DNA from 3 places in the Streptomyces sp. WAC03905 genome. Region 2 is predicted to be linked to each of the others. Evidence: riboswitches for the same ligand, from Rfam matches in the RefSeq annotation. Region 2 holds a riboswitch; each other region holds the start of a gene.

Region 1 (5,072 bases), 370 kb from region 2:
CGTCCGGACCGTCCTGCTGCCAGAAGCGCTTGTGCGGGCTGCGCCCCATGGCGACGACCTCTCGGACGGTCAGCCCGAAGGTGCCGGTGGCGTCCTGCGGCACCACCGCAACGCGCCGCGCCCGTTCCTTGACGGTGAGCGCGTCCGCGTCCGCGCCGTCCAGCAGCACCCGGCCGGCGGTCGCCCGCAGGGTGCCGTAGACGCAGCGCAGCAGGGTGGTCTTGCCGCTGCCGTTGGGGCCGACCACCCCCACCGTCTCGCCGGGCCGGGCGGTGAGGTCGATCCCGTGGAGGAGGGTGTGTCCGTCGGTCTCGTGGCTCAGGCCTTCGACGGCGAGTCCCACCGGCCGGGAGGCGCCGGCCGTCGCGGGCGGCGCGATCGGCCCGGTCGACCCGGACGGTTCGGTCGTCGCGGTCATCCGGTCACTCCTTCGGTGCGGGTGGAGCGGCGCAGCATCCAGAGGAAGCAGGGCCCGCCGACGAGGGCGGTGACCACGCCCACCGGTATCTCCTCGGGGGCGGCGGCGGTACGGGCGACCAGGTCGGCCAGGACCAGGAACACCGCACCGCCGAGCGCGGCGACCGGCAGCAGTGCCCGGTGGCCGGCGCCCACGGCCATCCTGGCGGCGTGCGGGACCATCAGCCCGACGAAGCCGATCGCCCCGCTGCAGGCGACGAGCACGCCGATGACCAGTGAGGTCAGGACGAACACCGCGGCGCGGAAGCGTCCGGTGTCCAGGCCCAGGGTGTGCGCGCCCTCCTCCCCGGCGAGGAGCAGGTCGAGCGGCCGGGCGAGGGTGAGGAGCAGTGCCCCTCCGACGATCAGCGCTGCGGCGGGCAGGGCCAGTTCCTCCCAGCGCGCCCCGCCGAGTCCGCCGAGGGTCCAGAAGAGCACGGAGCGGATCTGGTCGGGGTGCGCGGCGAGGACGAGGACGAGGCTGGTGAGGGCGGACAGGATGTACTGGACGGCCACGCCGGCCAGGATCAGCCGGCCGGTGGTCATGGTGCCGCCGCGCCGTGCCATGGCGTAGACGGCGACGAGCGCTGCCATGGAGCCGGCGAACGCGGCCAGCGGTACGCCCATGCCGAATCCGGCGGCGGCCGAGCCGAAGACGATCACGAGGACGGCTCCGGCGGAGGCGCCGGAGGAGGCCCCGAGCAGGAAGGGGTCCGCGAGCTGGTTGCGTACGAGGGCCTGGAGCACGGTGCCCGCCACGGCGAGCCCCGCTCCTACGACGGCGCCGAGCAGGATCCGCGGCATGCGCACGTCCCACACGATGGAGGCGAAGGCTCCGGTGGGCCGGTCCCCGGCGAGACCGCCGAGGACGATGTCGAGCACCCGGTCGGGGGCGATCCGTACGGGGCCCAGCGCCAGGCCGGCGAGGGCCGACGCGGCGAGCGCGGCGGTGAGTACCGCGAGGACCGCCCCGGTGCGCTGCCTCACGCGGCGTTCGGGTGGAGCTGGCCGCCCAGCGCCTCCACGGCGTCCGCCACCCGGACGCCGAGGACGACGGAGGAGAGCGGCAGCACGACGAACCGCCGGTTCTTGACGGCGGGCACCTCGGCGAGGGCCGGGTCGTTCAGGAGTCGCTGCTTCTTGGCCTCGACGGTGGTGCCGCCGTAGTCGTAGATGAGGACGACCTCGGGCTTGCGCTCGATGACCTTCTCCCAGGCGACGTCGCCGAAGGTGTCTTTGAGGTCGGCGAAGACGTTCGTGCCGCCGGACAGGGAGATGATCTCGTTGCCTATGCCGTTGCCGCCGGAGGTGGAGGCGGATGCCTCGCCGGAGTCGTAGGCGAAGACGGTCGGCCGGGGGCGGTCCTTGACCCGTGCGGTCACGGCGTCGATGCGGCGCTGCTCGTCCGCGATGAGCTCCGTTCCGCGGTCGGGCACGCCGAAGGTCCGGGCGACCTCGGTGATCTCGGTCCGGAGCTGGTCGAGGCCGACGGCCCCTTCGGTGCAGTACTCCACGTTGAGGCGGGAGTTGATGCCGGTGCGGGCGAGTCCCTCGCGGTCGCGGCCCTGTGCCTTGTCGAAGGCGCTGGCGTAGCCGCCGTAGACGAAGTCGGGGTCGGCTCCGAGGAGGACCTCCTTGGAGGGGTATTCCTCGGCCAGCACCTTGATCTTGTCGTAGGCGGGCCGGTAGGCGGGCAGTACGGCGTCGTCGAGGTAGGCGGTGCCGGTGATGCGGTCCCCCAGGCCGAGGGCGAGCAGCAGTTCGGTGGAGTGCTGGTTCATGGTGACGGCGCGCCGCGGCGGAGCCTGGTAGGTGCTGCTCACACCGCAGTTGGTGACGGTGTACGGGAAACCGGGCGCGGCGGCGGGGTCGCCGGTGGCACTGTCCGGGCCGGCCCCGGGTGAACCGGCGCAGCCGGTCAGGGATATGAGGAGCGCGAGGGGGGTGAACGCGCGCAGGGCGGCGCGGGAACGCGACATGGCGGGGCCTCTCCGGGGGATCCGCGTCCCCTGGTCGACGTGAAGGAGCAGGGGCGGTGCGTCAGTGTCTGACTCCCGGTCTCCCGCGTGGGGAGACCGGTCACAGTGGCGGGACCGCACCGGAATCGCACCGGTTTCCTGTCCTGCACCGCCTGGTTACGCGCCCAGTCTGCCAGAACGCCCACGTGGGGTGGGGTGGGGGCCGGATTCGGCGGGGGTCCCCGTGGCTTCAGCGGACCAGGTGCGCGTCCTCCTCGGCCCACCGCCGGAACGACCGGCCCGGGACGCCGGTGATGCCCGACGGGCCGCGCGGCCGGCGGGCACGACCTACGTCGTGATCAGGTCCATCCCGGGGTACCGGGCGGGGACGAAGCCCGCGGCACGGTACACGGGCTCGCCCGCGGAGCTGGCGTGCAGTTGGACGTAGTGGACGCCGAGTCCGTTCAGCCACTCGACCAGCCCGGCGACGATCCGTCCCGCATGGCCCTGCCCGCGGGCCGCCGCCTCCGTGACCATGCCGTCGATGTAGCCGCGCCGCCCGTCCGGCCACCGCGGCCCGGGCAGGTGGTACGTCACCCAGGCCATGCCCGCGGCCAGCAGCGGCTCACCGGGCCCGCCGCCGACGACCAGACAGGTGCAGTCGGACCGGTCCCCCGCGACCCGTTCGGCGAACCAGCCGCGGGCGATGGCCCGCCACGGCGCGTCGGCCGGTCCGGGGTCGACGCCGAGGGCGTCGAGCGCGGCGGCCCTGAGCCGGATCAGTTCGGGTATGTCGGCGGCGGTCGCCGTACGGGGCTGCATGGTCGGTGTCCTCCTGGGGCTCCCCAACTGGCTGCATACAGCACGAACTTTAGGCACGCACGCCGGCCGGCCGGCGTGCGGGGCTTCCCGGTCGGACGGCAGGACCGGGCCTCACTCGGTCCAGGTGCGCAAGCGCGCCGGGGTTCCAGCGAATTGGCCGCCCCGCGGCGTCAGCGGCAGAGCTCCAGGATGGTGTCGTCGAAATCGGGGAACTCCTCGGCCGCCAGCTCGATCACGGCGCCCGCCGTGCGGCGCGCGTCGGGAGCGAACCGCTCGGCCACGGCCGTCAGCGCCTCGTCCGGGCGCGAGGTCCAGGCGGCGCCGTACGGCGCGGCCGCCTCGTACGGTCCGCAGCCGTCGGCCAGCAGCCACAGGAAGTCGCCCAGATCGCGGGACACGACGGCCGTCTCCCCCTCGGACCCGAGGAACACCACCGGCTGGTCCGCCACCGCCAGCCCCGGCCGGACGAGCCAGAACGCCGCGTACCCGCCCGTGCCGTCCTGGCCGAAGACGCGGAAGACGCCGCCGTCCAGCTCGTTGTTGCCGGTCCAGGCCCGGAACCAGTCCGTGGTGTCCTCGGCGGACAGGAAGGCCTCGAAGGGCTCGAAGTCGACGCCGTCGCCCTCCGCGTAGTCGAAAGGCGCCGCCATGGCGGCCGCGAGCGCGGCGGGGAACTGTCGGTCGTCGGTGAGCGTCACTCGCACACACTACCGAGGCGCTGCGGCCGCAGTTCGATCAAGGGGGTCGGGAGGAAGCCGCCGCGGGCGGTCCCCGAGGGCATCGGGCCCCCTCGCCGCTCGGGAGCGACCGGTTTCGGCCACCCCCTTGACCGCTCTGGTCCAGACCAATAGTTTCCGGCATGCACCGCCGCACGCGCTCACGCCCACTCCTCGCATCCGCAAAGGAAGCCCATGCGCCGCAGCATGCTCGGCAGACTGGCCGTAGCCGCCTGTTCCCTCTCCCTCCTGACCGCTTTCGCCCCCGCCGACGGGGACGCGTCCGCCCACGGAGGAGCCGGCCGCTCGTACAAGAAGGTCGGCTACTTCACCCAATGGGGCGTCTACGGAAGGGACTTCCAGGTCCAGGACCTCGACGCGAACGGCTCCGCCGGCAGACTCACCCACATCAACTACGCCTTCGGCAACGTCAGCGCGGACGGCAAGTGCTTCACCGGGAACGTGCCCGGCGAGGCCGACGCCTGGGCCGACTACGCCCGTCCGCTCGACGCCGCGAACTCCGTCGACGGGGTCGCCGACACCTGGGACCAGCCCCTCGCCGGCAACTTCAACCAGCTGCGCGAGCTCAAGGCGAAGCACCCCGGCCTCAAGGTGCTGATCTCGCTGGGCGGCTGGAGCTGGTCCACGCACTTCTCCGACGCCGCGCTCACCCCTGCCTCCCGCAAGGCATTCGTCGCGTCCTGCATCGACCTGTACATCAAGGGCAACCTCCCCCAGGACGGGACCCGGGGCGGGGCCGGAGCCGCCGCCGGCGTCTTCGACGGGATCGACCTCGACTGGGAGTGGCCCGGTTCCGCGGGCGACACCGACACCACCTACCGCCCCGAGGACAAGCGCAACTTCACCGAACTGGTCAAGGAGTTCCGCAGCCAGCTCGACGCGTACGCGCGCAGCCAGAAGCGGGGCACGAAGTACGAGCTGACGGCCTTCGTCCCGACCGCCCCCGCCAAGATCGACGCGGGCTTCGACGTCCGCCGCATCATGCGCGACCTGGACTTCGTCAACCTCCAGGGCTACGACTTCCACGTCTCGGGCGAGCCGAGGACCGCGCAGCAGTCCGCGCTGTACGCCCGGGGCGACTTCAGCGTCCAGGGCACCG
Region 2 (5,072 bases):
CGGCCGAACCGCTGCTCGACGCCATGGGCAAAAAGGCGGTGCACTGCGGCGCCGCGGGTGCCGGGCAGGCCGCGAAGATCTGCAACAACATGATCCTCGCGATCTCGATGATCGGAGTCAGCGAGGCGTTCGTCCTCGCCGAGAGCCTCGGTCTCGACCACCAGGCCCTCTACGACGTCGCCTCCACCGCCTCCGGCCAGTGCTGGGCCCTCACCGTCAACTGCCCGGTCCCCGGACCGGTCCCGGCCAGCCCCGCCAACCGCGACTACAGCCCCGGCTTCGCCGCCCCACTGATGGCCAAGGACCTCGGCCTCGCCGCGAACGCACTGCGCTCCGGCGGTGTGGAAGCGCCGCTGGGCCTCAAGGCCGCCGAAATGTACGTGGCGTTCGCCGCCGCCGAGGGCGCGGAGCTCGACTTCTCGGCGATCGTCCGCACCCTCCGACCGCAGAACGGAAACCCCGCATGACCGCCTACGAGACCATCCTCCTGGAACGCAAGGGCCGCGTCGCCGTCCTCACCCTCAACCGGCCCGAAGCCCTCAACGCCCTCAACCTCCAGGTCATGACCGAGGTCGTGGCCGCCACGGAAGAGCTGGACCGGGACCCGGACGTCGGCTGCATCGTCCTCACCGGCTCCGCCAAGGCCTTCGCCGCGGGAGCCGACATCAAGGAGATGCGTCCGCAGAGCTACATGGACATGTACCTCTCGGACTGGTTCAGCGCCTGGGACCGCCTGAGCCAGGTACGCACCCCCACCCTCGCAGCGGTCTGCGGATACGCCCTCGGCGGCGGCTGCGAGCTGGCGATGCTCTGCGACATCCTGCTCGCCGCCGACACCGCCGAGTTCGGTCAGCCCGAGATCAAGCTCGGCGTCATCCCGGGCATCGGCGGCTCCCAGCGCCTGACCCGCGCCGTCGGCAAGGCCAAAGCCATGGAACTGTGCCTCACCGGGCGAACCATGGATGCCGCCGAGGCCGAGCGAGCCGGGCTTGTTTCCCGTATCGTGCCGGCCGGCGAACTGCTCGCCGAGGCCCTCGCGGTGGCCACGACCGTCGCCGAGATGTCCAAGCCGGTCGCGATGATGGCCAAGGACGCCGTGAACCGCGCCTTCGAGACCACCCTCGCCGAAGGCGTCCGCTTCGAACGCCGCCTGTTCCACGCGGTGTTCGCGACAGCCGACCAGAAGGAGGGCATGTCCGCGTTCGTGGACAAGCGCCCGCCGCACTTCACCCACAGCTGAGCCCGCCCCCGCGTCCGGGGCCGGCAGATCCAGCCTTCCCCGGACCGGGTACTGGGCACGGGGAGGGCCGCCGGGTTTTCGGTGGGTGTGCGGCGGCCGAACTGCGCGCCCTGGCACCCGCTGTGATCAGGGACTCACGGTCTTGGCCGGGGGCCCGCCACGCGGTAGCGTCAACGCGACATAAAGACATAGCGACGACGGCGAGACGGAAGTCCGGTGTGAATCCGGCATGGTCGCGCCACTGTGTGCTGCGGCGGCTCCTCCCGGGGGGCGTCGCGGCGAGTCAGACCCGAGGACCGTCGTCCTGCACCACCGTATGGGACGCGTTGTTCCCCGAGGAGGTTCCATCATGGCCGAGGCCGTCGCTTCCGCTGCCGTATCCACCCCCGCCCTCGCCCCGTCGGCTCCGCTGCCCGTCAAGGCCGTACTGCCCTGGGCGGTCTTCGTCGGCCTGCTGATGCTCGTGGCCCTGTACTTCGTCGGTGCCGAGCAGGGTGCCACCGCCGTGTTCGCCGGCGAGGGCGTGCACGAGTGGGTGCACGACGGCCGCCACCTGCTCGGCTTCCCCTGCCACTGAGAGGCCGCGCACATGTACGCCTCCACTGTCAGAGGTCTCCTGGTCCGCGGCATGCTCGCGGGCCTGATCGCCGGACTCTTCGCCTTCGCCGTCGCCTATGTGGTCGGTGAGCCCCCGGTCCGCGGTTCCATCGCCGTCGAGGAGGCCGCGGCCGCCGGGGAAGCGGCTCCCGCGGCCGGTCACGCCGGTCACGGCGGCGCGGCCGCGCCGGACGCGGCCGCCGAGGAGGAGGAAGAACTCGTCAGCCGGCCGGTCCAGTCGACGGCCGGCCTGGCCACCGGCGTCCTGGTCTACGGGGTCGCGCTGGGCGGCATCGCCTCCCTGGCGTTCTCCTTCGCCCTCGGCCGCGTCGGCGGGTTCAGCCCGCGGGCCACGGCCGCGCTCACCGGCGCGGGCGCGTTCGCCCTCGTCTACCTCGTACCGTTCCTCAAGTACCCGGCCACCCCGCCGGCGGTCGGCAACCCGGACACGATCGGACAACGCACCACCCTGTTCTTCCTGATGATCCTGCTGAGCGTGCTGCTCGGCGTCGGCGCGATCATCCTCGGGCGACGACTGGCACCCCGCCTGGGCAACTGGAACGCGACACTCACCGCGGCCGGCGCCTTCGTCGTCGCCACCGCCCTGGCGTTCGTGTTCCTGCCGGACAACAGCGACGCCGTCCAGCCCGGTTTCCCCGCCGCCCTGCTGTGGGAGTTCCGGATCGCCTCCCTGGCCGTCCAACTCGTCCTGTGGACGGTGTTCGCCATCGTCTTCGGCGCCCTCGCCCAGAAACTCCTCGCCACGCGGACCGAGGACGCGGAAGTGACGGCCCGGCAGCAGGTGCCCGCCCTCGGCTGATCCGCGCACAGCACCACCTGCAGAGCCCTGCCGCCCCCGAAATCCGGAGCGGCAGGGCTCTGTTCGTTGCCCGGCCCACGTCCCTCTGTCCATCATGTGGTCCGCAATGTGGACGGTTCTGCTCGCGCTTCGGAAAATCCGCCTAGGGTGGCCGGTGCAGCTGGTTCGCCCCGTCCGCCAGGCGGGATGCGTCGTAAGAGGGAACCCGGTGGGAATCCGGGACTGCCCCGCAGCGGTGAGCGGGAACGACCGCCGTCATACGCACTGGGACCGGACAACGGTCCTGGGAAGCGACGGCCAGTAGGTGCCCGCCGGGAGACCGGCAGGCGTGCCCGCGAGTCCGAAGACCTGCCCGTTGCCCGCGTGCGGACGATTCCGCGTGCGGACATCCCGGTGACCTCGTGGGCGGGTCGGCGTACACAGCGAGCGGCAGCTGCGGCATCGTCCCCGCGGCGTGGTCCGCCCGCTCCGTCGTTCCCTTCGCGTCCGCGTCCCGTCGCCGGGATGTTCCTGGACACATCTCGCGAAGGAGAGTTCCGTGACAGCGAAGCCCGCAGCCGCGGCAGCACGAGCCACCGTGTACGGCTACCCCCGCCAGGGCCAGAACCGCGAACTGAAGAAGGCCGTCGAGGGCTACTGGAAGGGCCGCGTCACCGCCGACGCCCTCCGGGAGACCGCAGCCGCATTGCGCCGTTCCAACTGGCAGCAGCTCGCCGCCGCCGGCCTCCACGACGTACCGACCGGTGACTTCTCGTACTACGACCACGTGCTGGACGCCAGCGTCATGGTCGGCGCCGTCCCCGCCCGCCACCGGGCCGCGGTCGCGGCCGACGCACTCGACGGCTACTTCGCCATGGCGCGCGGCACCCAGGACGTGGCACCGCTGGAGATGACCAAGTGGTTCGACACCAACTACCACTACCTCGTCCCCGAGCTCGGACCCGACACCGTCTTCACCGCGGACCCCGCCAAGCAGGTCGCGGAACTCCGTGAAGCCCTCGCCCTCGGGCACACCGCACGACCGGTCCTGGTCGGCCCGATCACCTACCTGCTGCTGGCCAAGCCCGCTCCTGGCGTGGCCGCCGACTTCGAGCCGCTGACGCTCCTGGACCGGCTGCTCCCCGTGTACGCCGAGGTCCTCGCCGCCCTGCGGGCGGCCGGCGCCGAGTGGGTGCAGCTGGACGAGCCCGCCCTGGTCCAGGACCGCACTCCGGCCGATCTGAACGCCGCCGCCCGCGCCTACCGCGACCTCGGCGCGCTGACCGACCGGCCCAAGCTGCTGGTCGCCTCCTACTTCGGCCGCCTCGGCCAGGCCCTCCAGGTCCTGGCCGCCTCACCTGTAGAGGGCCTGGCCCTCGACTTCACCGAGGCCGGCGCGGCGAACCTGGACGACCTCGCCGCCGTCGGCGGGCTCCCCGGCAAGCGCCTGGTGGCCGGTGTGGTCAACGGACGCAACATCTGGATCAACGACCACCAGAAGTCCCTGACCACCCTCGGTACCCTCCTCGGTCTCGCCGACCAGCTGGACGTCGCCGCGTCGTGCTCCCTGCTGCACGTTCCCCTGGACGCCGCCGCCGAGCGGGACATCGACCCGCAGATCCGGCGTTGGCTCGCCTTCGCCCGCCAGAAGACGGCCGAGATCGCCACCCTGGCCCGCGGTCTGGCCCGGGGCACGGACGCCATCGCCGCGGAACTCGCCGCGAACCGCGCCGACCTGGCCTCCCGCGCCAGTTCGGCCCTCACCCACGACCCCGCGGTCCGGGCCCGCGCCGCGGCCATCACGGACGCCGACGGACGGCGCTCGCAGCCCTACCCCGAGCGGTCCGCCGCCCAGCGGGCACACCTGGGCCTGCCGCTGCTGCCCACGACCACCATCGGATCGTTCCCGCAGACCGACGAGCTGCGCGTGGCCCGCGCCGACCTGCGCGCCGGCCGCATCGACACGGCCGGCTACGAGGCACGCATCAAGGACGAGATCGAAGAGGTGATCTCCTTCCAGGAGAAGACCGGCATCGACGTCCTGGTGCACGGCGAGCCCGAGCGCAACGACATGGTGCAGTACTTCGCCGAGCAGCTCACCGGGTACCTCGCCACACAGCACGGCTGGGTCCAGTCCTACGGCACCCGCTACGTCCGCCCGCCGGTACTGGCGGGGGACATCTCCCGCCCCGAACCGATGACCGTGCGCTGGACCTCGTACGCCCGGTCCCTGACCTCGAAGCCGGTGAAGGGCATGCTGACCGGTCCGGTCACCATGCTCGCCTGGTCCTTCGTACGCGACGACCAGCCGCTCGGCGAGACCGCCCGCCAGGTCGCGCTCGCGCTGCGCGACGAGGTGAACGACCTGGAGGCCGCCGGTACCCCGGTGATCCAGGTCGACGAGCCCGCCCTGCGCGAGACGCTCCCGCTGCGGGC
Region 3 (5,072 bases), 2.1 Mb from region 2:
CCACGGCCTCCTTCAGCATGTCGGTGACCTGCTGCTGGAGCGCGTCGTCGAAGAGCTCGGGCTCCTCCTTGCGGACCGTGTCCACGACCTCGAAGGCGAAGTTCATGTGCATGGTCTCGTCACGGAACACCCAGTTGGTGCCGGTGGCCAGGCCGTGCAGCAGACCGCGCGAGCGGAACCAGTACACGTACGCGAAGGCGCCGTAGAAGAACAGGCCCTCGATGCACGCCGCGAAGCAGATCAGGTTCAGCAGGAAGCGGCGGCGGTCGGCCTGCGTCTCCAGCCGCTCGATCTTCTCGACCGAGTCCATCCACTTGAAGCAGAACTGCGCCTTCTCGCGGATCGACGGGATCTCCTCGACCGCGTCGAAGGCGGCCGCACGGTCGTCCGGGTCGGGCAGGTAGGTGTCGAGCAGCGTCAGGTAGAACTGGACGTGCACGGCCTCCTCGAACAGCTGGCGCGACAGGTACAGGCGCGCCTCCGGGGAGTTGATGTGCTTGTAGAGGGTCAGCACCAGGTTGTTCGAGACGATCGAGTCGCCCGTCGCGAAGAACGCGACCAGACGGCCGATCATGTGCTGCTCGGCGGGCGTCAGCTTCGCGAGGTCCGCGACGTCCGAGTGGAGGTCGACCTCCTCGACGGTCCAGGTGTTCTTGATCGCGTCCCGGTAGCGCTCGTAGAAGTCCGGGTAGCGCATCGGACGGAGCGTCAGCTCGAAGCCCGGGTCCAGGAGGTTCTTCTTGTCGGTGGAGCTCATTACTGGCACGCCTCGCAGGACTCGGGGTTCTCAAGGGAGCAGGCCAGCGCCTCGGCGTCGACGGCCTGCGGGAGGGCCACCGGAGCGGCGGTGGCGGCCTGCGCGGCGCGGGCGATCTTCGTCGCGGGGCGCGAGCGCAGGTAGTACGTGGTCTTCAGGCCCTGCTTCCAGGCGTACGCGTACATCGAGCTGAGCTTGCCGATGGTGGGCGTCTCCAGGAACAGGTTCAGCGACTGCGACTGGTCGAGGAACGGCGTACGGGCCGCCGCCATGTCGATCAGGCCGCGCTGCGGGATCTCCCACGCCGTGCGGTACAGCTCGCGCACCTCGGCCGGGATCCAGCCGAAGCCCTGCACCGAGCCCGAGGAGTCGCGCAGCGCCTCACGGGTCTGGGCGTCCCACACGCCGAGCGCCTTCAGCTCCTCCACCAGGTAGCCGTTCACCTGGAGGAACTCGCCCGAGAGGGTCTCGCGCTTGAAGAGGTTGGAGACCTGCGGCTCGATGCACTCGTAGACGCCGGCGATCGAGGCGATCGTGGCCGTCGGGGCGATCGCCAGCAGCAGGGAGTTGCGCATGCCGGTCTCGGCGACGCGGGCGCGCAGCGCGTCCCAGCGCTCCGGCCAGTTCAGCTCGACGCCGTAGTGGTCCGGGTGCAGGACACCGCGCGCGGTGCGGGTCTGCTCCCAGGCGGGCAGCGGGCCGCTGCGCTCGGCGAGGTCGCAGGAGGCCTCGTACGCGGCCAGCATGATGCGCTCGGAGAGCTTGGTGGACAGCGCCTTCGCCTCGGGGGAGTCGAAGGGCAGCTTGAGCTTGAAGAAGACGTCCTGGAGGCCCATCGCGCCCAGGCCCACCGGACGCCAGCGGGCGTTGGAGCGGCCGGCCTGCTCGGTCGGGTAGAAGTTGATGTCCACCACGCGGTCGAGGAAGGTGACGGCCGTGCGGACGGTCTCGTCGAGGCGCTCCCAGTCGATCTCGCCCGTGTCCGTGAGCACGAAGGCGCCCAGGTTGACCGAGCCGAGGTTGCAGACGGCCGTCTCGCCGTCGTCGGTGACCTCGATGATCTCGGTGCACAGGTTCGAGGAGTGGACGACGGTGCCCGGCTCGGCGGTCTGGTTCGCCGTCCGGTTGGAGGCGTCCTTGAAGGTCATCCAGCCCTGGCCGGTCTGCGCGAGGGTGCGCATCATCCGGCCGTACAGGTCGCGGGCGGGCATGGTCTTGCGGGCCAGGCCGTCCGCCTCGGCCTTGCGGTAGGCGGCGTCGAACGCGTCGCCCCACAGGTCGACCAGCTCGGGCACGTCGGCCGGGGAGAACAGCGACCACTCGGCGTCGGCGTTCACGCGGCGCATGAACTCGTCGGGGACCCAGTGGGCGAGGTTGAGGTTGTGGGTGCGGCGCTGGTCCTCACCGGTGTTGTCGCGGAGCTCCAGGAACTCCTCGATGTCCGCGTGCCAGGTCTCCAGGTACACCGCGGCGGCGCCCTTGCGGCGGCCGCCCTGGTTGACCGCGGCGACGGAGGCGTCGAGGGTCTTCAGGAACGGCACGATGCCGTTGGAGTGGCCGTTGGTGCCGCGGATCAGGGAACCGCGGGCGCGGATGCGGGAGTACGACAGGCCGATGCCGCCCGCGTGCTTGGACAGGCGCGCGACCTGGTGGTAGCGGTCGTAGATCGAGTCCAGCTCGTCCAGCGGGGAGTCCAGCAGGTAGCAGGAGGACATCTGCGGGTGCCGGGTGCCGGAGTTGAAGAGCGTCGGGGAGGAGGGCAGGTAGTCGAGGCGGCTCATCAGCCGGTAGAGCGAGGCGACTTCCTCGACGGCCTGGACGCTCTCGTCCGCGGCGAGACCGCAGGCCACGCGCAGCATGAAGAACTGCGGGGTCTCGATGACCTGACGGGTGATGGGGTGGCGCAGCAGGTAGCGGCTGTGCAGGGTGCGCAGGCCGAAGAAGCCGAAGCGGTCGTCGGCGCCCTCGGCGAGGGTGTGCTCGACCAGCGCGTCCAGGCGGCTCGCGTGCGCGCGTACGAACGCGGCGGTGCGGTCGGCGATCAGGCCCTCGCGGTGGCCGACCTCGACGGAGGCGGAGAAGGAGGTGGAGCCCTGGCTCGCGGCCTCGTCGCGCACGGCCAGCGTCAGCAGGCGGGCGGCGAGCTTCGAGTACGCGGGGTCCTCGGAGATCAGCCCGGCGGCGGACTCGGTGGCCAGCCCCCGCAGTTCGGCCTCGTCGGCGGCGGAACTGCGGCCGCGGAGCGCGGCGGCGGCGACGCGGCCGGGGTCGGTGTCGGGGAGGTCCGCCGTCAGTTCGGTGAGGGTACGCAGCAGCGTGGCCCCCGGGCCCTCGGTGTTGTCGCCAGAAACGGACTCGGCGCGCGGTGCGGAAGGCGCGATGGTCACGGCGGAAGCTCTCCCTCGCTCGGCCCGGGCAACGGCGGGCGGGCGCGGGCGCATGCGGGCGTGGCAGAACGGGCACACCGCACGGCGTCCACCGGCCCAACCGCGAGGCCCGGACGTGTCGGCACCCGGTTCGGTCGATCCGGGCGCGCTGACGGCAGGTCATCGGACTTGGTGTCCGGTTGTCGGACACTTCATACCGTTGCGGGACAGTTCCGGATTCCCACCGGATTCCCCTGCGGCGACAGCAGGCATGAGCATACATGTGGGGGCGCCCTTGTGCGGCACCCCCAACATGTAGTGTCGGCGTGGCTACAGCTTGAGTCGGTACGTCAGGAGTTTCAGGCCCTCGATGGGCGCCCAGTCCCGCTCCGGCGTGCGCTCGAAGCCCAGCCGCACGTAGATCCGGTGGGCCCCGGCCATGCTGCGCTGGGTGGACAGGACGACGCCCGTGACGCCCTCGATCGCCCGCGCCCGCTCGATGCAGGCCCGCACCAGGGCCTCGCCGGCGCCCTGGCCCCGGGCCGCGTGGGCGACCGCCAGCATCCGGAACTCCGCCTCGTCCGGACCGGCGATGTCGGCGAGCGGGCTGCCGGGTGCGGCGAAGGTCACCCCGCCCAGGACCCGCCCGTCGCGCTCGGCGACGAGCACCTCGGCCCGTGCGGCACGGCCGGCCACGTCGCGCAGCACGTGCAGATAGGCGTCGTCCTCGTTGAAGTCCAGGTGCCCGTCGGCGAGGTAGGCCTGCGCCGTGATCCCGCCCAGCGTCTCGTAGTCGGCGGGCACCGCCGTTCTGATCACCATGTCCATGCGGTCGAGTGTGCAGGACGTCCCCGGCGGGGGACGCGCGCAGGCCCCGCCGCGGGGTGCGGCGGGGCCTGTCGGTCGGTGGGGCTCAGCAGCAGCGGAAGCCCTCGCGGGGGTCCGCCTCGCGGGCGTCGGTGCGGGCGCGCTCGAAGGCGCGGCGGGTGAGGACCTCCGCGTCCGGGTCGTGGGAGCGGGCGTGGGCCACGTAGCGGTCGTAGGCGGCCTCCCCCGAGAACTCCCGTACGTAGTACCTCGCCCGGGCCAGGGCGGCGCGTACGCCGCTCACCCCACCGGCTCCTTGACCTGCCCGCCGCCCGGGTCGCGATCCGCCGCCGCGGCGGCGGCGAGCTCCGCCCGCTCCTCGGGGGTGGCGATCAGACCGGCCGGGGCCACGATCTTCGACTCGGTCCACGGGACCTCGGACAGCGTCGCCGAACCGGGGTCGCGGACGGCCTTGAGGCAGGTCCGCAGCGCGTCGGCGAGGACCACGATGATCAGGACCGCGAAGAGGGCGCACAGGACGCCGTCGACCGTGGCGTTGGTGACGACGGTGTGCATGTCGTCCATGTTCTTGGCCGGGGCGAGGACCTTGTCGGCGTCGATGCCGGCCTGGTACTTGTCGCGCTGGGCGAAGAAGCCGACCTTCACGTCGTCGGAGAAGACCTTCTGGTAGCTCGCGGTGAGGGTCACGGTGGCGTCCCAGACCAGCGGCACGCCCGTCACCCACGCCCACTTGAGCCGGCCGGACTTCACCAGCAGCGTGGTGCAGACGGCCAGGGCGACCGCGGCGAGCAGCTGGTTGGCGATGCCGAAGAGCGGGAAGAGCTGGTTGATGCCGCCCAGCGGGTCCTTGATGCCGACCCACAGGAAGTAGCCCCACGCGCCGACGACGATCGCGCTCGCGAACCACACGCCGGGCTTCCAGCTGACGTCCTTGAAGGACTTGTGGACGTTTCCGAGGGTGTCCTGCAGCATGAACCGGCCCACGCGGGTGCCCGCGTCGAGCGTGGTCAGGATGAAGAGCGCCTCGAACATGATCGCGAAGTGGTACCAGAAGGCCTTCATCCCGGCTCCGCCCAGGACGGCGGAGAAGATCTCCGACATTCCGAGTGCGAAGGTCGGGG

What was found. Region 2 has a riboswitch for cobalamin ahead of metE (5-methyltetrahydropteroyltriglutamate--homocysteine S-methyltransferase). Riboswitches for the same ligand answer to the same signal wherever they lie in the genome.
Region 1: it holds a riboswitch for cobalamin, as region 2 does, so the genes downstream of both, AC2RP6_RS04625 (ABC transporter substrate-binding protein) here and metE (5-methyltetrahydropteroyltriglutamate--homocysteine S-methyltransferase) in region 2, are expected to answer to the same signal.
Region 3: it holds a riboswitch for cobalamin, as region 2 does, so the genes downstream of both, AC2RP6_RS15110 (ribonucleoside-diphosphate reductase subunit alpha) here and metE (5-methyltetrahydropteroyltriglutamate--homocysteine S-methyltransferase) in region 2, are expected to answer to the same signal.

Annotation. Positions count from the first base shown of each region.
Region 1 covers NZ_JBXYDZ010000003.1:377,760-382,831, forward strand. Annotated here, with positions in the region: gene AC2RP6_RS04615 (ABC transporter ATP-binding protein) at 1-418, opposite strand, end outside; gene AC2RP6_RS04620 (FecCD family ABC transporter permease) at 415-1,443, opposite strand; gene AC2RP6_RS04625 (ABC transporter substrate-binding protein) at 1,440-2,435, opposite strand; cobalamin riboswitch at 2,478-2,614, opposite strand; gene AC2RP6_RS04630 (GNAT family N-acetyltransferase) at 2,763-3,236, opposite strand; gene AC2RP6_RS04635 (SMI1/KNR4 family protein) at 3,407-3,934, opposite strand; gene AC2RP6_RS04640 (glycoside hydrolase family 18 protein) at 4,148-5,072, shown strand, end outside.
Region 2 covers NZ_JBXYDZ010000003.1:750,564-755,635, reverse strand. Annotated here, with positions in the region: gene mmsB (3-hydroxyisobutyrate dehydrogenase) at 1-467, shown strand, start outside; gene AC2RP6_RS06380 (enoyl-CoA hydratase) at 464-1,240, shown strand; gene AC2RP6_RS06375 (CbtB domain-containing protein) at 1,590-1,817, shown strand; gene AC2RP6_RS06370 (CbtA family protein) at 1,830-2,657, shown strand; cobalamin riboswitch at 2,815-3,015, shown strand; gene metE (5-methyltetrahydropteroyltriglutamate--homocysteine S-methyltransferase) at 3,196-5,072, shown strand, end outside.
Region 3 covers NZ_JBXYDZ010000003.1:2,849,818-2,854,889, reverse strand. Annotated here, with positions in the region: gene AC2RP6_RS15115 (ribonucleotide-diphosphate reductase subunit beta) at 1-757, opposite strand, end outside; gene AC2RP6_RS15110 (ribonucleoside-diphosphate reductase subunit alpha) at 757-3,144, opposite strand; cobalamin riboswitch at 3,281-3,402, opposite strand; gene AC2RP6_RS15105 (GNAT family N-acetyltransferase) at 3,454-3,951, opposite strand; gene AC2RP6_RS15100 (CstA-like transporter-associated (seleno)protein) at 4,037-4,234, opposite strand; gene AC2RP6_RS15095 (carbon starvation CstA family protein) at 4,231-5,072, opposite strand, start outside.